DNA from 3 places in the Cellulomonas sp. P5_E12 genome. Region 2 is predicted to be linked to each of the others. Evidence: predicted binding sites of a transcription regulator. Region 2 holds the regulator's gene; each other region holds the start of a gene.
The links. The regulator LexA, encoded in region 2, represses DNA repair genes until DNA is damaged. The targets are predictions, from matches to a motif close to TCGAACANNTGTTCGA.

Region 1: ACXJKA_RS15670 (DUF222 domain-containing protein) is a predicted target of LexA. The motif match lies at 2,518-2,533, and genes of this name have one in related genera.
Region 3: ACXJKA_RS14170 (DUF222 domain-containing protein) is a predicted target of LexA. The motif match lies at 3,077-3,092, and genes of this name have one in related genera.

The regions. Positions count from the first base shown of each region.
Region 1 is NZ_JBFUMP010000019.1:46,817-53,178, reverse strand. It holds gene ACXJKA_RS15680 (exo-beta-d-1,3/1,6-glucosidase) at 1-1,678, opposite strand, end outside; gene ACXJKA_RS15675 (sugar O-acetyltransferase) at 1,743-2,336, shown strand; gene ACXJKA_RS15670 (DUF222 domain-containing protein) at 2,816-4,162, shown strand; gene ACXJKA_RS15665 (metallophosphoesterase family protein) at 4,330-5,085, shown strand; gene ACXJKA_RS15660 (AAA domain-containing protein) at 5,112-6,362, opposite strand, start outside.
Region 2 is NZ_JBFUMP010000011.1:52,360-58,721, forward strand. It holds gene ACXJKA_RS11050 (S9 family peptidase) at 1-1,233, opposite strand, end outside; gene nrdR (transcriptional regulator NrdR) at 1,290-1,805, opposite strand; gene ACXJKA_RS11060 (LysM peptidoglycan-binding domain-containing protein) at 2,228-2,629, opposite strand; gene lexA (transcriptional repressor LexA) at 2,980-3,732, shown strand; gene ACXJKA_RS11070 (L-lactate dehydrogenase) at 3,779-4,780, opposite strand; gene ACXJKA_RS11075 (ATP-dependent DNA helicase) at 4,814-6,362, opposite strand, start outside.
Region 3 is NZ_JBFUMP010000017.1:13,447-19,808, forward strand. It holds gene ACXJKA_RS14145 (dihydrofolate reductase family protein) at 1-327, opposite strand, end outside; gene ACXJKA_RS14150 (ArsR/SmtB family transcription factor) at 434-781, shown strand; gene ACXJKA_RS14155 (SRPBCC family protein) at 778-1,230, shown strand; gene ACXJKA_RS14160 (DUF998 domain-containing protein) at 1,179-1,844, opposite strand; gene ACXJKA_RS14165 (glycoside hydrolase family 16 protein) at 1,888-2,664, shown strand; gene ACXJKA_RS14170 (DUF222 domain-containing protein) at 3,128-4,684, shown strand; gene ACXJKA_RS14175 (alpha/beta fold hydrolase) at 4,958-5,770, shown strand; gene ACXJKA_RS14180 (PP2C family protein-serine/threonine phosphatase) at 5,751-6,362, shown strand, end outside.

The DNA.
Region 1 (6,362 bases), on a different contig from region 2:
GGTTCGCGGCCCAGATGATCGCGGCCGCGTTCATGGCGCTCGGCGGCAGGACGTGCGGCTTGCTCGCGATGACGACGACGACCAGCGGCTTGCCGGTCCGTGCGAGGGCGTCGAGGAGGGCGACCTGCCCGCCGACGAGCTCGAGCGTGGCCGTGGAGCGGCCCTCGCCGACGAGCTCGATGCGGTCCCCGACGACAGCGACGACGACGTCTGCTGCCTCTGCCGCTTTGACGGCCTCCGCGATGAGGTCGGCGTCCGGCGCCACGGGGATGACGACCTGCGGGCGGGGCTGGCCGTCGGGGAAGAACTCGCCCTCGGGATCGGCACCCAGCGTGAGGATGTCCGCGCCGCGCGCGTGCGTGACGGTCCAGCCTTCTGGTGCCTGGGCGCGGAAACCGTCCAGGACCGTCTGCGTCATCTCGCGCGGGTGTCCGTCGGGAAGCCAGTCCGCCTGGCCCGAGGCGCCGGCCCAGTCGCCGAGCTGCGTGTGCTGGTCGTCGGCGTTGGGGCCGATGACGGCGATGGTCTTGGTGGTCTTGTCCAGCGGGAGCGTGCCGTCGTTGGTGAGCAGGACGAGGGAGCGGCGGGCCACCTCGAGATTGAGCTCGACGTGCTCGGCGGACCCGATGACCTCCTGCTGGCGCTCCACGGACGGGTGCCGGGCGTCCTCGAACAGCCCGAGCTCGAACTTCAGCGTGAGGATGCGGCCGACGGCTGCGTCGAGCGCGGACTCCTCGAGCATCCCGCTGCGCACGGCCTCCTGAGCGCCCTCGAAGAACCCCGGCGTCGTCATGACCATGTCGTTGCCGGCGCGGATCGCCGCGGCCGACGCGTGGGCGTAGTCGGGCTGGATGTGCTGCTCCCAGACCATGCGGCCGACGTTGTCCCAGTCGGTGATGAGCGTGCCGGTGTAGCCCCACTCGCCGCGCAGCACCTCGTTGAGCAGCCAGTCGTTGATGGTGATCGGCACGCCGTCCATCGACTGGTAGCCGAGCATGAAGGTGCGGCAGCCCTCGCGGGCCACGCGCTCGAACGGCGGCAGGAACCACGAGCGCAGCTTGCGGCGGCTGATGTCTGCCTCGCTGGCGTCGCGACCGCCCTGCGTCTCGGAGTAGCCGGCGAAGTGCTTGGCGGTGGCCAGGATGGCGGTCGGGTCGGACAGCCCGTCGCCCTGGTAGCCGCGGACCATCGCCGACGACAGCTCGCCGATGAGGAACGGGTCCTCGCCGAACGTCTCGCTCACGCGACCCCAGCGCAGGTCGCGGGCGATGCAGAGCACCGGCGAGAACGTCCAGTGGATCCCGGTCGCCGCGACCTCGACGGCCGTCGCGCGAGCCGCCCGCTCCAGCAGGTCGGCGTCCCAGGTGGCCGCCATGCCGAGCTGCGTCGGGAAGATCGTCGCGCCCTCCCAGAACGAGTGCCCGTGGATGCAGTCCTCCGCGATCAGCAGCGGGATCTGCAACCGGGTCTGCGCCGTCAGCTCGTGCGCCTGCCGGACCCGCTCGGGCGACGTGTGCAGGATCGACCCGACGTGCAGGTTGAGGACCAGGTCCTCGACGCCGTCCTTGGCGTTGAGCTGCATCATCTGCCCGACCTTCTCCTCGAGCGTCATGCGCCCGACGAGGTCGGCGACGCGCTCCGCGACGGGGAGGGCTGGGTCCTGGTACGGCGCAGTCATGTGACGTCCTGTGGGATTCTCGGATCGATTCGAATGTCTGCGCGCAACCCTAGAGGAGCACCTGGTGACCCACGAGTACGACGTCGTGCGAGCGGCGATGAACGACGGTTCGCTCTACGTCGACTACGGGCCGGGGCTCGAGGCGTTGGAGGCCGAGCGGGTGGCCGGCAAGGAGCTGGCCTACGACTTCAACCACTCACGGCCGGGGGATGCCGCCCTGCGGACCTCTCTCCTGCAGCAGCTGCTCGGGTCCGTCGGCGCCGGCGCCTGGATCGAGCCGCCGTTCCACGTCTCGTACGGCTCGCACGTGCACGTCGGCGACGGGTTCTACGCGAACTTCAACCTCGTGCTCGTCGACGACGCCGACATCGTGATCGGGGACCGCGTGATGATCGCGCCGAACGTCACCATCTCGACGGCCGGCCACCCGACCGTGCCCGAGGAGCGCGTGGGCGGGTGGCAGTTCTCTCTGCCCGTGCGGATCGAGGACGACGTGTGGATCGGCTCGAACGTGGTGATCCTGCCCGGCGTGACCATCGGCGCCGGGAGTGTCATCGGTGCAGGCAGCGTCGTCACACAGGACGTCCCGCCGCGCGTCGTCGCCGTCGGGGTGCCGTGCCGCGTGCTGCGATCGGTCGACGAGCCGCGCGGGGAGTAGGGCTCGCTCGTCGTCGCAGCCGTCGTACGCGACGCCTCGCACACACCTGACCGGCGCCCGATTGCGCTCGCCCCCTCGCACTCGAGCTGCGGGTTCTGCACCTCGGGCACTGCGCGGCCGCGCTCCCTTCCTCGGCCAGCCGCCGTGTCGGTGCAGGTCAGGGGCGGATGTCAGTGGTCGATCGTACACTTGTTCTATGCCCGGATCGGGTGGTTGGTGTAGGCGGGGAGGTGGCGAAGATGACCGCGGTGCTGGCCGAGCCCACGCGCGATCACCTCGCCGGGTACGGCACGGACCGCACACGCACGGCTCCGGATGAAGCCGGGACCCGGGCCGCAGCGAGCCTGCCGACCACCCCGTTGCCCGGCGCGCGACACGCCATCTCGCCGACGAATCACGCTCCCTCTGCGTTGGGGTGGGCGGACTCGGGTCATGGTGCTCGCCCAGGTGCGGCGCCCGTTCCCGGGCCGGGTGCGCGGGTGATCGATCTGGCGGCGGTGGAGGAGTTCCCGCTGCCCGATGTCCGCGTGGCGGACCTGGTGGCGATGCTCGCGTCCGTGCCGGTTGCCGAGGTGTCTGGGGCGGCCCTGGTGAACGCGGTCGCGGCCACGCAGCAGGCGATCACCATGCTGCAGGCGCTGCAGGGCTCGTTCGCCCGCGAGCTCGGGGCGCGCACCCCGGATGCGTTGCGGCACGTCCCCGATGAGCTGGCGTGCGCGCTGGTGTGCACGAAACGGGCCGCCGAGCTCGTGTTCCTGCGCGCCTGGGGTGCCGCCCAGCACCCCGCCCTCGGGGACGCGTGGGCGGCCGGCGCCATCGAGGGGCGCAAGGTCGACGTGATCCTGGACGAGGTCTCCAAGGCCGGTGCCGGCATCGACCCCCACGACCTGGACGTCGCGGTGGCCGACGCGGTGCACCGGGCCGGGGACCTGACCGCCCCGCAGCTGACCCGGCACCTGCGCGCCACGCTGATCGCGTTGAACCCGGGCCACGCCGAGAAGCGGCGCGTGGCCGAACGGGACCGGCGTGGGGTGTTCCTGGACCTGGCCCCCGACGCGATGGCCCGCCTGATCGCCTACCTGCCCGCCGCCGAGGCGACCGCCGCGTTCACCGCGATCGACGCCCTGGCCGGGCACGCCACCCTCGACGGGGACGAGCGGTCCGTGGATCAGCGGCGGGCGGACGCGTTCACGGACGTGTTCACCGGCATCCTGGACCGGCAGAGCACCCCGGACGGCACCCCGCTGCCCCGCAAGCACGGGCAACGCGTCGCCGTGCAGGTCACCGTGGCCGCGACGACGTTGCTCGGCCTGGACGACGCCCCCGGGTTCCTCGGGTCCTATGGGCCGATCCCGGCGCAGGTCGCCCGCGAGCTCGCCCAAGACGGCACCTGGCGACGCGTCCTGACCGACCCAAACACCGGGCTGGTGTGCTCCGTGGGGACCGACGCCTACCGGCCGGGCGCGGACCTGACCCGCACCATCCAGGCCCGGGACGTCACGTGCACCTTCCCCGGCTGCCGGCAACCCGCCACCCGCTGCGAGATCGACCACCGCATCCCCTACGACCACGACCGACCACCCGATGGGCATGACCCGCAGACCTGCGAGGCGAACCTGCACGCGTTGTGCAAGCACCACCACCAGGCCAAGACCGAAGGCTGGTGGAACGTCACCCACAACCCCGCCACCGGGGTCTCGACCTGGACCGACCGACACGGACTGACCTACGCCCGCCACCCCATCCCCGTCCACATCACCGCCGGCGCGCTCGAACACCGACCCCCACCGCCACCGCGGCCGGACCTCGGCGACCCACCCTTCTGATACCGCGGGCCTTCAGGCTCGCGTGCCGCCCCCGCGCTTCGGTCGTCTGCCGCAGGATGTCAGGCGGCTGTCCAGCCCAGTGGCGGTGCGATCGACGTCTCGGCGTTCTCGCGGATGCGTCGCCGTGGGTGCGCCGAAGGCCTCGCTCGTCCTCTAGGTTGGCGCGCATGACCGGCGCCGAGCGCATCGCTGTCCTGTCCGACGTGCACGGGAACCTCACCGCCTTCGATGCCGTGCTCGCGGACATCGATGCCCGCGGGATCACGACGGTGCTGAACCTCGGCGACGTCGCGGGAAAGGGTCCGCGCGGATCGGCCACCGTCGCCCGCAGCCGCGAGCGGTGCGCCGTGACGGTCCGAGGCAACTGGGACGACTTCCTCCCGGTGTCGGGTCAGCACGAGGACACCGCAATTCGGTGGTGGCACGACGAGCTGACGGCCGAGGACCGCTCCTGGCTCGCCGGGCTCCCGCTCAGCCACGACCTGGTGCTCGCCGGCCGGCGTATCCGGCTGTTCCACGCGTCGGCCACCAGTGTCTACACGCGAGTGCACTTCCACCACACCGACGAGGAGTTCGCCGGCATGTTCGCCAGCACGTCGCTCACGGGCGACGGTCCCGAGCCGACCGTGGTGGTCTACGGCGACGTGCACGACGCCTACGTCGAGACTTTCCGCGGCCGAACCTTGGTCAACGTCGGGAGCGTCGGCAACCCGCTCGACGAGGCGACGCCGTCGTACGTGATCCTCGAGGGGGCCGGGGACGTGTTCAGCGTCCAGATCGTCCGCGTGCCCTACGACGTCGAGGCTGAGCTCGCGGTCGCGGAGGCCGCCGGGATGCCGGCGCTCGACGCGTGGACCATCGAGCTGCGGACGGCGATCTTCCGCGGCCAGCACGAAGAGCTGGGCCTCACGACGTCCGCGTGAGTCCTCCGTGGGATCGACGGGTGTGCTCAGACTGACGGTTCGCGGTCATGCTCCGCGCTCTCGGGGTCGGCGGCCACCGGTAGATCCGGCAGCTCGACCGCAGCGACGAGCCGCCGCACCACGCTGGCGGGGTCCGACTCCCACTCGGCGCCGAGCACCTGCAGCACCCGCCAGCCGCCGGAGCGCAGAGCGGTCGGCTGGGTGATGCGGCGCTCGTCGAGAGACAGCGACCCCAACCGCGCGGACTGGTCGACCAGCACCCCGACCGTATGGACCGGCGAGCCCGGCGGGCGCAGCGCGAGGTCACAGCGGAACGCCGACTGCCCGACACCGGAGACGACCTCGACACCGGCGGCGCGCAGGGCGTCGGCAATCTGCTCCACGATCGGGCTGTCGTCCGGGCCGACGGAGCGCCCGGTCCGCTCCCGCAGGCCCGCCAGCACGCCGTCCGCCGCCGCGGCGTCGCCGTTGGACACCGCGTCGGCGTAGTGGAGGAAGCCCCGCAGCGTGTTGGCGCCGTCGTTGTAGACGTTGGTGATCGCCGTGTGGTCGATGCTGCTGACCAGCACCATGTGCCGGCGGGCGCGGCTGAAGATGACGTTGAGCCGCTTCTCGCCGCCCGCATTGTTGATCGGGCCGAAGTTCATGCGCATGCGCCCGTCCGGCCCCGCGGCGTAACAGACGCTCATGAGGATGACGTCGCGCTCGTCGCCCTGGACGTTCTCCAGGTTCTTCACGAACAGCCCGACCACCTGCCCGTCCTCCTCGCGCGCCACCTCGGCGTCGTAGCGCCGGTCGAACTCGGGGTCGTCGCGGGCCAGGCGCTCCAGCGCACGCTCGATCTCCGACTGCTGCGCCTCCGAGAACGCCACGATGCCGATGGTCTGGCCGGTCTCGCGGGACAGCAGCTCCCGGACCAGGTGCGCGATCCAGACGGCTTCCTGGGGGTTGGTCCGCTGGACGTAGACACCGTCGAGCACGCGCATGGCGCTGATGCTGCGCTCGAGCAGCCCGTCGACCGCGGCCACGACGTCGTCAGCCAAAGGCGACGACCCGACCGTCAGCTCCAGGGGACGAGCGCGCACGTGGGTGAGGGTCCGGTCCGGGATCGTGGTGAGCCGCCCCCCGTAGAACGCGGCGTTGCTGAACTGGATGAGCGCCTCGTACTGGCTGCGGTAATGCCAGGTCAGCATGGTCGACGGCAGGCGCACCGACCCGACGCCGAGGAAGCTGTCCGAGTCGAGGACGGAGCCGACGGGGGTGTCGTCGTCCAGCGG
Region 2 (6,362 bases):
CGCCGCGGTGGCCAGCAGATCCGTCGGCACGCGCACGCGACCCGTCGCCCGCAGCGGCGCCGAGAGATCGGTGCGCACGTCGACGGCGCCCGTGCCGAGGTCGAGCGACAGCACCTCGCCGGAGGAGTTCGGCGACGAGGCGACCACGACCGCGCGCGCGGCGCCCGACGCCACCGCGGCGCCGGAGACGACGAAGGTGCCGCCGACCAGCGTCGTCGCCGTGCCGTCGGACGCGAGGCGCACCAGGTGCTGGGCACCACGACGCTCGACCCCGACCACCGGGTCCCCGTCGACCTCGACGAGCACACCGGTGAGCTGGTCGGCGTCCAGGTCCGTCAGCCGTTCCGCAGGACCGGCCGCTCCGCCGAGCGCGAGCCGGTACAGGCCCGTCTGGGCTGCGACGAAGTCCCGGCCGGTCGGCCCGAGGTCGCTCGCGAGCAGCCACAGGGTCGAGCCGTCCGCCGACGGCAGCACCGAGTCGACGCCCAGCGGGCTTCCCGCGTCGGCGTCCGTGAGCGGCACCGGCGCCGCCGGGTCGCCGTCCGGCGCCGAGCGGACCAGAACGGCGTCGCTGCGCAGGTCCGACTCGCGCGTCGCGTGCCGGAACGAGACACCGACCAGGGCCTCGCCCGACGGCAGCCACCGCGCGCCGGAGACGCCGACCTCTCCGGCGGTCAGAGCGACGGCGTCCGGCAGGGCAGCCGGCCGCTCGCCGTCGGCCGGGACGTCGACGACGAACACGTGCTGCGGGCGGTCGCGCAGGAAGCCGACGCCGTCGGAGCGGTACTTCAGCTCGGTGATGTGCCGGGGATCTTCCGCCCCCGGCTTGCCGTCCGTCTCGTACCGACCGGACTCGGGAACACGGGCGACGAACGAGATCCGCGTGCCGTCGGGCGAGAACCGCGGCTCGGCGGCGCCCAGCGGCGCATCGGTCAGCTGCACGGGCTCGCCGCCGGCGGACTCGACGAGGAACACCTGCGGCTTGCCGTCGGGCTCGGCCCGCAGGAACGTCACCCACCGGCCGTCGGGCGACACGTCGGGAGCCGTGTCGCGGTGGCCGCGGGTCAGGGAGCGCGGAGGTTCGTCACCGACGAGGTCGACCGACCAGAGGTGGCCGGTGTACTCGTCGCCGGTCAGGTCGGGCCGGAGGACCGAGACGATGGCGCGGGTGCCGTCGGGAAGGACGGCGGGCGGACCGGGGACATGGAGGAGCTCGAGGTCGGTGGGAAGCACCCGACGAACCTACGTGCTCCCGCCGACAGAGGACGAGGCGTGCTGGAGCTCGGCCGTCAGGTCGTGCGGGCGGCCTCGTCCTGCGGCTCGACTGTCGCGTCGGGCTCCTCGTCGTCCTCGGTGCCGTCACGCTCGGCACGCAGGACCGTGATCGCGGCCTCGAAGTCCTCCAGGGAGTCGAACGCCTGGTACACGCTGGCGAACCGCAGGTAGGCCACCTCGTCGAGCTCCCGGAGCGGTCCCAGGATGGCCAGCCCGATCTCGTAGGCGTCGATCTCCGCCGAGCCCGCGCCTCGCAGGGTCTCCTCGACCTTCTGTGCCAGGAGCGCGAGGTCGTCCTCGCTCACCGGGCGGCCCTGGCAGGCCTTGCGCACCCCGCCGGCGATCTTCTCGCGGCTGAACGGTTCGGTGGCCCCGGACCGCTTGACCACCGAGAGGCTGGCGGTCTCGACCGTGGTGAAGCGACGGTTGCAGTGCGGGCACTGACGCCGGCGCCGGATGGTCGACCCGTCGTCCGAGGTCCGCGAGTCGACGACCCGCGAGTCCGGGTGACGGCAGAACGGACAGTGCACCGTGATCCCCTTCGAGCTGGCACGCCCGGCCGAGAGGTCGGCCGGCGGCAATGGCGTCGGAACGCCCCCGTGACGCTAGGCCACGGTCTGCGACGGTGCAAGGTCGACCCGCGCCAGCACCCTGACGTGCACGCGAGCCGACGAGAGGAACGACGAAGCATGCACGAAGGGCGGCCATCCGACGATGGCCGCCCGTCGCGGGGACGCCCCCGTCCCTTGTCACGGGCCGACTCGCCTCGGCGCCGCGCAATACTGCGGGTCCAGAGCGGGATGCTCCCGCACCCCGGGTCCCGCACCCCTGGCAAGCCCCCCAGCTCGCCTTGTGAGGTAAGGCTAACCTAGCAAGCGACGCCGACGGTAGCAACCGCGTCGCCGGCTGACGGCGCTCGGCCTTCACTCCGTCCGGACGGCGCGGTCGCTCCTCAGCCTGCAGGGACGACGATGACCTGACCGGCCATGAGGCCGGCGTCGGGCAGCTCGTTGAGACGGACCAGGTCGAACACCACGTCCCGGACGTCCTCGGACGGGCCCGCGACCGATGCGGCGATCTCCCAGAGGGTCTCCCCCGGCTCGACCGTGTGCCGCACGACCTCCTGCGCGCCCACGGGACCGTCGGCGGCGGCGCGGCTGCCGAGCAGCGTCACGAGAGCGACGACCACGGCGGCGAGGACCCAGAGCACGGCGCGGCCGCGAGGGGTGAGGCGGAGGTGCGCCGCTGCGGGTCGACCGGCGTCGGCCGCCCGGCTCACAGCCGCGGTCCGACGCGCGCCGGCCGTCCGGCCGGCGCTGCTCGGCCGGGTGCTCGGCGTCGCGAAGCTCGACATGCTCGACAAGGTCGGCATCYCCGGTCCCATCACCATCGCGCTCATCACGTCTCTCGTTCCTGCTCGGCCCGGGCTCCCGGGGTACCGCTGATCGTCGAACGCCTGTTCGTCGAACGTCTGTACGATGTCTACCAGCATCCGGTGACACTGTCGAGACACGATCGAACAGATGTTTGATCTTCGGTCCCGAAATCCCTAGGCTGGCGATGCGGCACAAGCGCACCACGAGCCACTGACACGCCCGCCGGGAGGTTCCCGTCAGCGCAGGTCACGGGCCCGGGAGCGCGGGTGGAGCAGGCGGAGGAGGCGGAGCGGGCCGAGAGGCGGCCGCCCTACGGAGGAGGAGCGCAGTGACGGACTCACGGGACACGTCCCAGCCCGAGCAGGACCTGGCGACGATCCACGCGCTGCCGGACAGCGCGCCCGGTCCGGACGGCCTCACGGCGCGTCAGCGGCTGGTGCTCGACACGATCCGGTCGTCGGTCGAGTCCCGCGGGTACCCGCCGAGCATGCGCGAGATCGGCGAGGCCGTCGGCCTGACCAGCCCGTCCAGCGTCAAGCACCAGCTCACCGCGCTCGAGCGCAAGGGCTACCTGCGCCGGGACCCCAACCGCCCCCGCGCCATCGAGGTCGTGCACGCAGACGACTCGCGCGGTGTCGGCACCTGGACGGCGCCCGACGGCAGCCGCTCGAACTTCCCCGACCAGGCCGACGGCGAGCGCATGCCGGCCCCGTCCTACGTCCCGGTCGTCGGTCGGATCGCGGCGGGCGGTCCCATCCTGGCCGAGCAGGTGGTGGAGGACGTGTTCCCGCTCCCCCGTCAGCTGGTCGGGGACGGCGACCTGTTCCTGCTCAAGGTCAGCGGCGACTCGATGATCGACGCCGCGATCTGCGACGGCGACTGGGTCGTGGTCCGTCGGCAGCCCGTGGCGGAGCAGGGCGAGATCGTCGCGGCCATGATCGACGGCGAGGCCACGGTCAAGACGCTCAAGCGCATCGACGGCCACGTCTGGCTCATGCCGCACAACCCGGCGTACTCGCCGATCCCGGGCGACGAGTCGACCATCCTCGGTCGCGTCGTCAGCGTGCTGCGCAGCCTCTGACGCGCCTGCCGGGCCACCCTCCGACGAGGGCGGCCCGGCAGCTCACTCAGAATCCGAACTGCCGGGCGACCGCGCGCACCGCGTCGGCCGACTTCCGCAGCCCGGCGAGCTCGCTGTCGGACAGCGGTACGGGCAGGCGTTCGCCCACACCGTGCGCGCCGACGATGGCGGGCACCGACAGGCACACGTCGCTGATGCCGTGGAAGTCGTCGAGCAACGACGAGACGGGAAGGACCCGGCCCTCGTCCTTGACGATGGCCTCGATGATCCGCGACCCGGCCAGCGCCACCGCGTAGTTCGTCGCGCCCTTGCCCTCGATGATGCGGTACGCCGACTCGACCACCTCGCGCGTGATGCTCTCCCGCACCTCGGCGGTGAGCGGACCGGCCCCGCCGGCCCCGGTCCACTCGAGCAGCGGGACGGAGCCGATGCTGGCGGACCCCCAGAGCGGAAGCTCCGTGTCGCCGTGCTCGCCCGCGATGTAGGCGTGCACGTTCTGCACGGCGACGCCCGTGTGCTGCGCGATCAGGTAGCGCAGCCGCGACGAGTCGAGCACGGTGCCCGAGCCGAACAGCTGGGCGGGCGGCAGCCCGGAGATCTGCAGCGCCGCGTAGGTGACGACGTCGACGGGGTTGGTCACCATGACGTAGACCGCCTCGGGCGCGACCTCGACCAGCGCCGGGAGCACCTTGCGGACCAGACCGATGGTCGCCTCCGCGAGCTCGATCCGGGACTGCCCGGGCTTCTGCTTCGCACCCGCGGTGAACATCACGACGTCCGCGTCCGCGCACACCGCGATGTCGTCGGAACCGACCACCTGCGCCATCGGCATGAACTGGATGCCGTGCCCGAGGTCGAGCGCCTCCGCCTGCACCTTCGCCGCGTTGATGTCGTACAGGGCCACCGAGCGGGCGGCCCCGCGCATCAGCGCGGCGTACGCCATCGTCGATCCGACGGCCCCCGCGCCCACGATCGCGAGCTTCGACGTGCGGCGCGCGCTCCGGTAGGGGGCCATGCCGACGTCTTCCATGTCCAGGCTCTCGGTCATCTTGCTTACCTCCGGGTCGTCGACCCGACGAGGCTATCCGGCGGTGGCGAGCCGCTGCAGCGCGGAGACGGCCACGGCGCGGTCGGTGGTCCGCCAGAAGTCGGGCAGCGACCGCGTGAGGAAGCTGCCGTAGCCGGCGGTCGCCAGCCGGGGGTCGAGCACCGCCACGACACCACGGTCCTCGCTGGTCCGGATCAGGCGACCGGCGCCCTGGGCGAGCAGGAGAGCGGCGTGGGTGGCGGAGACCGCGAGGAAGCCGTTCCCGCCCGCCGCCTCGATCGCGTCCGAGCGGGCGGAGGTCACGGGGTCGTCGGGCCGCGGGAACGGGATGCGGTCGATGATGACGAGACGGCAGGTGGCGCCGGGGACGTCGACGCCCTGCCAGAGCGACAGGGTGCCGAACAGGCAGGTGGGCTCGTCGGCGATGAACTGCGAGACGAGGGTCGGCAGCTGGTCGTCGCCCTGGACGAGGATCGGGACGTCGAGGCGCTCGCGCATGGCGGCCGCGGCCGCGATCGCCGCGCGGCGCGACGAGAACAGGCCGAGCGTCCGGCCGCCGGCCGCGGTGACCAGCTCCGCGATCTCGTCCAGCTGCGCGTCCGTGGCCGGCTCGCGCCCGGGCTTCGGCAGGTGCCGCGCGAGGTAGAGGATCCCCTGCTTCGGGTAGTCGAACGGGCTGCCGACGTCGAGCCCGCGCCAGGGCTGCCCGGCGGGCGCGGCGCTCGGTGCGCCGGCCAGCGAGGTGGGTCCGACCGGCTCGGCGTCGGGGCGCACCTCGAGACCGACCGCGCGGGCGATCGGGTCGAACGAGCCGCCGAGCTCGAGGGTTGCCGACGTGAGCACACCGGAGCGACCCGCCAGCAGATGGGTGCGGATGAGGCCGTTGACGGCGAGCGGGGCGGCGTACAGGCGCGTGAGCATGCTGCCGCGGCGGTCCTCGCTGCGGGAGCACCACAGGACGGTGTGCCGGTTGTCGTCGGGGTCCGCGGCCATCCGGTCGGCCACCTCGTGCAGCGCGAGCATGGTCGCCTGGGCCATCTTGCGGCCACCCTCGGCGGGCGCGTTCGGCCCGGACTCCGGCTTGAGCACGCTGAGCAGCGCGCGCGTGGCGTCGCGCACGCTCGCCACCGCGTCCCGGGCGGCGGGCGGCAGTCCGTCGCGGAAGCGCGCCTCGGGCAGGCCGACGAGCACGGTCGCGAGCGCCTGGCTCGCGGCGTCCAGGTCGGTCGTCGGGACCCCGCCGTGCCGTCGGGCCAGGCGGGCGGCGTGCTCGATGGTGGCCACGGACAGCTCGGAGGTCGCCTGGGCGGTCACGCGGTCCGTGAGCTCGTGGGCCTCGTCGACGACGAGCACCTGGTGCTCGGGCAGGACGCCGGGCGATCCCGACGCGGCGATCCCGAGCATCGCGTGGTTGGTGACGACCACGTCCGCCTCGCGCGACGCGGCCTTCGCCTTCTCGGGGAAGCACTCGGCGAGCATCGGGCACTTGCCGCCGAGGCACTCCAGCGAGGTGACCGAGACCTGCCGCCAGGCCTGCGCCGTGACGCCGGGGACGAGGTCGTCGCGGTCCCCGGTCTCGGTC
Region 3 (6,362 bases), on a different contig from region 2:
GGTGACGAAGGTGAAGTCGGCGCTCGTCATCGCCCGCGGCGCGTGCGGCCGGTGCGTCACGACGAAGGTCGGCACGGGGAAGGGCACGTCGCCCCAGAGCTCGACGCCGATGTCGTAGGTGAGCCGCCCGACCACGACCGCTCCGGTGCTCGCGCGCTGCCGGGCGGCGACCGAGGCGTCGTCGGCGTGAGCGGCGGTCCCGTCGTCGGGGAACAGCCACCTGTGCAGGCGCTCGCCGCCGACGCCCAGGGGGTTCGCGTCGGAGGTGTCCGGCCCCGCGCTGAAGCCGTCGAGCGAGACCGATGCGCTGACGCGGACGATGCCCATGCGCTCCTCCTCTGGTGTCTTTCACCATCGAGTGTGCCCCCAGGGGTTGCGCGCGTCGGATCGCCGGCCTACGTTGAAGGCGTCGCTTAATTAAGGAGTTGCTCACATGCCCGAACGGGACGCCCTCAGCGTGGTGTTCGCCGCGCTCGCGGACCCGACCCGGCGGGCGATCCTCACGCAGCTCTCGCAGGGGCCGACGACCGCCGGTGAGGTGGCCGCGCCGTTCGCGATGAGCAGGTCGGCCGTCTCGCAGCACCTGCGGGTGCTGGAGGAGGCCGGGCTCATCGAGCGCACGGTCACGGCCCAGTGGCGCACCTGCGCGCTGCGCACGGAGCCGCTGGACGAGGTCGCCGCCTGGGTCGACGGGCACCGTCGGCACTGGGAGGAGCGCTTCGATCTGCTGGACGAGCGACTGCGACAGACCCGACAACACTCAGGAGAGGCAGACCGATGATCGAGACGGACCAGACCCTGCAGAAGGCCTTCACCATCACGCGCATCTTCGATGCGCCGCGCGCCGAGATCTGGCGCGCGTGGACCGACCCCGACGAGGCCGCCGCGTGGTGGCACCCGCGCGGGGTCGAGACGCCCCGCGACTCCGTCGAGCTCGACGTGCGCCCGGGCGGGACGTACCGCTACACGATGGTCGCGCCCGACGGCAGCACCTACCCGACGAGCGGCACGTACCGCGAGGTGGTCGAGCCGTCGAGGCTCGTCTTCACCTGGGTCGACCCGGGCGACCCGGAGGAAGACGCCCCCGTGATCACCGTGACCCTGGAGGACCTGGGGCCGCGGACGCGCATGGTCTTCCACCTGGACGGCGTGGGTGGGGAGCCCGGCGACGAGAGCGTCTACGACGGGTGGGATTCCGCGTTCGACGTCCTGTCGGAGCGGCTCGCCTGACGCTTTCTGCGCCCGCCGCCCCGCCGGCCCTCGGGGGTCGGCGGGGCTCGGCGCGCGTCGCGCCGTAGGGCGACGACGACCACCAGTGGCCAGAGCGCCTGCGCGCCGGCGAGGGCGCGCTCGCTGAGGCCGACCGCATCGCCGTCGACCTGCAGCTCGACGACGAACACGCCGAGCAGGCCGACCAGCGCCGCGGAGGCGCCGAGACCCACGGCGGGCCGCAGGACGCCGGTCGCCCCGCGGCGCCGGGCGAGCGCGGGCCACAGGGCGAGAGCCCCGAAGCCGATGCCCGCCGCGATGCCGTGCGCCGTCGGGTATGCGTCGACCGGGAGGGCTGCGACCGCGAGCGTGGCGGCGCCGCCGAGCGCGTGCATCGCCCGGGCGGCGCGGGGGACCGGCCGCAGGCCTGCGGCGGTGACCATGTGCGCCACGCCGGTGATCGCGAGGCCCGTGGTCATGATCCAGGGGTCGGTCGCGGTCGACGCCGCGAGCGCGCTGATGGTCTCCTGCACGGCGTCGAACGATGGTTGCTGGGCGGCCGCGAGGGTCCAGCCGCCGATCATTGCGACGGGTGCGGCGATCGCGGACGCGAGCGCCCAGCGGGGGACGGTCATCGAGGGACTGCCCTTCCGGTCGGAGTTGTCGGAGACTGGGTTCGTGGCCGACCACCCCGACGGACGGGTCGTCGAGGACGACTTCGACGGGCCCGACCTCGATCCTGCCCGCTGGCTGCCGCACTACCTGCCGGCCTGGAGCTCGCGCGCGCTGACCGCGGCGTCGTACGAGCTCCGCGACTCCTGCCTGCACCTGTCCATCCCGCCGTCGCAGGGGCTCTGGTGCGCCGACGACCACCGCCCGCCCACGCGCGTCTCGGGCATCCAGTCCGGGAACTGGTCGGGGCCGGTGGGCGGAACTCGCGGGCAGCAGCCCTACCGCGACGGGCTCGTGGTCAAGGAGGCGCAGGAGGCGTTCCGCGGTTGGATCCCGTCCGGCGGGCTCCTCGAGCTGCGCGCCCGTGCCGTGGTGACGCCGCGGTCGATGGTGGCGTTCTGGCTGGTCGGGTTGGAGGACGAGCCCGAGCGGTCCGCGGAGATCTGCGTGATGGAGGTGTTCGGGGATGCGGTCCGTCCCGGGTCGGCGGAGGTCGGCGTCGGCCTGCACCCGTTCCGGGACCCCGCCGTGGTCGAGGACTGGGCGGCGGTGCGTCTGCCGATCGACGTCGCCGACTTCCACACGTACGCGGTCGACTGGGACCGGGAGCAGGCGGACTTCCTCGTCGACGGTGCAGTCGTGCGCAGCTGCGCGCGTCCACCGACGTACCCGATGCAGCTGATGCTGGCCGTCTTCGACTTTCCAGAGCGATCGGTGGGCGACGACGGCGACGCCGTGCCGGAGCTCGTCGTCGACAGCGTCCGCGAGCACGCGCGGCGCTGACGGCGCTGCTGGTCGTCGGTTGCTCGCTGCGTCGGCACGCGCACGCGTGGCGCCGACGCACCGCTGGAAGCAGGTCGTGTCGGCCGCCGGCTCGGAACGCGCACGCTGCCGTTCGCGGGCGCTCGTCGGGGCGGCGCGAGAGGTTCTGAGGGCGGTTCGACCTCAAGCCCAAGCTCGCTCGGGCCCATCACGTTGACGTTCTCCGCCGGACCTCGATGCTGGTGGGCGCTGGTCGAGGGGAGCCAACCGGGCGGGCGTGTTCGAACAGCCCTCGAGGCTCTGCCGGAGTTGCCAGTCGGCACCGATCCGTCGCGCGCGCGATCGCCGCCCACGAGACTGAGCCGCCCACAGCCCCCGTCGTCGCCGCCCTGGCCCACGGCTTCGCCGCCGGAAAGTCGATGCCAGCCGTTGTTCGTACACTTGTACGAACGGACGAGGCGGCGGATGTGGGGAGGTCTCGGGGATGACGGCGTTGTACGAGCTTGAGACCGGCGAGCTCGAGCTCCCGTGGCCGTCGTGGGTCGACACCGCCGAGGACTGGGATCCGCGCCCGTCGCCGACGCAGCCGCCCTCGACGCCACCCTCGCCGTCGCTGGCCGACTGGTCGGAGCCGTACGTCCCCGACCCGCTGCCGGAGTTCACGTTCGCCGTCCTCACCCCGTTCGCGCGCGGCCGCCAGGGCGATGGCGTGCCGATGCTCCCGGCGTTCCCGGTCGTCGAGCCGCGGCTCTCGGTGTCTGCGTTGGCGGGGATCCTCGAGCAGGTCGAGCCCGCCGACCTGCCTGGTGCCCACCTGGTCAACGCGATCATCGGCTGGGAGCAGACGATCGCGGCGGCGCAGGCCGAGCAGGCGTCGTTGGTGCGCGAGCTTGCATTCCGGAGCGGGCCGAATGCCCTCCGCGTCGCCGGTGACGAGCTGGCGAGCGCCCTGGTGTGCACGCGCCCGGCTGCCGAGCGGCTGGTCGTCCGCGCGGAGCTGGCGGCTGAACACCCGTCGCTGTCCGATGCCTGGTCCGCCGGCCTGGTCGGAGCCCGGAAGATCGACGTCATCCTCGACGAGGTCGCGGTGGCCGACCGTGCGTCCGCCGCCGGTGTGGTGGCGGACGCCGTCGCCGCCGCCGGCGAGATGACGGCACCGCAGCTCGCCCGGCACGTCCGTGCAGCCGTGATCGGCGCGGATGCCGCGGCCGCTGAGCGTCGGGCCGCCAAGCAGCGCGCGGACCGACGCGTGGAGCTGACTCCCGTGCGCGACGCGATGGCGTGGATCGGGGCGTACCTGCCCGCCGACCAGGCGCTGGCGGTGTTCACCACGGTGGACGCGCTCGCCGGTACGACGCGGGTCGGCGGCGACGAGCGCACGGCGGACCAGCGGCGCGCGGACGCGTTCGCGGACGTCTTCGTGGGCATCCTCGAACGGCAGACGACGCCCGACGGACAACCGCTGCCCACGCGCGGCGGCCAGCGTGTCGCCGTGCAGCTCACCGTCGCGGCCACCACCCTGCTCGGGCTGGACGACGCTCCGGGCCACCTCGGGTCGTACGGTCCGATCCCCGCGTCGATGGCACGCGAGCTCGCCCAGGACGGCACGTGGCGTCGGGTGCTGACCGACCCGGCGGGCCAGGTGTCCGAGGTCGGGTCTGTCGCCTACCGACCGGGCGCAGATCTGACCCGGCTGGTGCAGGCGCGGGACCAGACCTGCACCTTCCCCGGGTGCCGGCAGCCCGCGGCGCGCTGCGACCTGGACCACCGCGAGCCCTACGACCACGGCCGGTCGGGTGAGGGGCAGACGTGCGAGGCGAACCTCCACTGCCTGTGCCGCCATCACCACCGGGCCAAGACCGAGGGCCGCTGGAAGGTCACGTACGACCGAGCCACCGGCGTCTCCACCTGGACCAGTCCACTGGGCCTGACCTACGCGAGACGTCCACAGCCCGTCCTGGCAGCAGCGTCGTCGTACGAGCACCTGCGCCCGTCCACCGCACCACCCCCGCCACGTGACTGGGGCGACCCGCCGTTCTGACCCGGCGAAACACCGGACCGCGCCACCAGGCGACGGGGTCGGACCGGCGAACGCGCCTGACTACGCGTCAACTCGGGCCGTGAAACCCCAGGCCCTGAAACTCGGCTGACCACGCGGCTACGGCTGGGCATGTGAGCACCCTCGACGCGCCGGGGCTCATCCGTGCGCGCTGTTCGACACCCCTGACGGTGGCAGGTTCTTGGGGTCGGGCGTTCGCTCCGGCCGGGCGCCGGACTGTCGGGTGGGGACTCCCGAGCGGCTTACTCTCGACACATGAGCGTGCTCACCAGGAACAATGTCGTGCTCGCCGGCGTGCCCGGCGCGCCGGCGATGGTGTTCGCGCATGGGTTCGGGTGCGACCAGAGCATGTGGCGGTTCGTGGCTCCCGCGTTCGAGGCGACGCACCGGGTGGTTCTGTTCGACCACGTGGGTGCGGGCGGCTCGGATCTCACTGCCTACGACCCGGAGCGCTACGGCTCGCTCGACGGCTATGCGGACGACGTCGTCGAGCTGCTGGACGAGCTCGACCTGGGGCCCGCGGTGTTCGTCGGCCACTCGGTCAGCGCGATGATCGGCGCACTGGCCTCGACCCGGCGGCCCGACCTGTTCGATCGGCTGGTGCTCGTCGGCCCGAGCCCGCGGTACGTCGACGACGAGGGATACCGCGGCGGGTTCAGCGCCGTGGAGATCGACGAGCTGCTCGAGACGATGGACGACAACTACCTCGGCTGGTCGACGTTCATCGCGCCGGTCATCATGGGCAACGCCGACCGGCCGGAACTGGGCGAGGAGCTGACCAACTCGTTCTGCCGGACGGACCCGGCGATCGCCAAGCGGTTCGCGCGGACCACCTTCCTGTCCGACAACCGCGACGACCTGGCTGCCGTGACCACGCCGGCACTCGTGCTGCAGTGCCGGCAGGACGTCATCGCGCCGCCCGAGGTCGGGCAGTACGTGCACGAGCACCTCGCGGGCAGCGAGCTCGTGCTTCTCGACGCCGTCGGGCACTGCCCCAACCTGAGCGCGCCCGACCAGGTGGTCGACGCCATCACCGCCTACCTGGCCCATGCCCCCGTCCGGGCGTAGCCACGCCTGGGACGTCGCGCCGGTCGCGCTGCTGCGGCTCGACGCCGACGGGACGATCGTCGACGCCAACCGGATGTTCCTCGAGTGGGTCGGCCGCGAGCCCGATGAACTCGTCGGCGCCACGCGGTTGAGCGAGCTGCTCTCGGTGGGTGGCCGGATCTACTGGGAGACCCACCTGTCACCGCTGCTGCACATGCAGGGCCGGATCGACGAGGTCGCGGTCGAGCTGCGGGGACCCGACGGTCGGATGCCGGTCCTGATGTCCGCGCGCGCGTGGGCCACCGACGACGGCGAGCGTGTGGTGGACGTCGCGCTGTCCCGCGCCGTCGAGCGGTCCCGCTACGAGCGCGAGCTGCTCGCGGCGCGGACCGCCGCTGATTCGGACGCGGCGCAGAAGGCGTCCGTCGCGCACGAGCTGCAGCTCGCGCTGCTCACCACCAACCTGCCGACGGACGGCCGCTTCCTCGTGTCCACGGAGTACCGGCCGGGTGTGCAGGCCCTCGAGGTCGGCGGCGACTGGTACGACGCCTTCCTGCTCGACGACGACCGACTCGCGGTCGTCGTCGGTGACGTGGTCGGGCGAGGGCTGCGC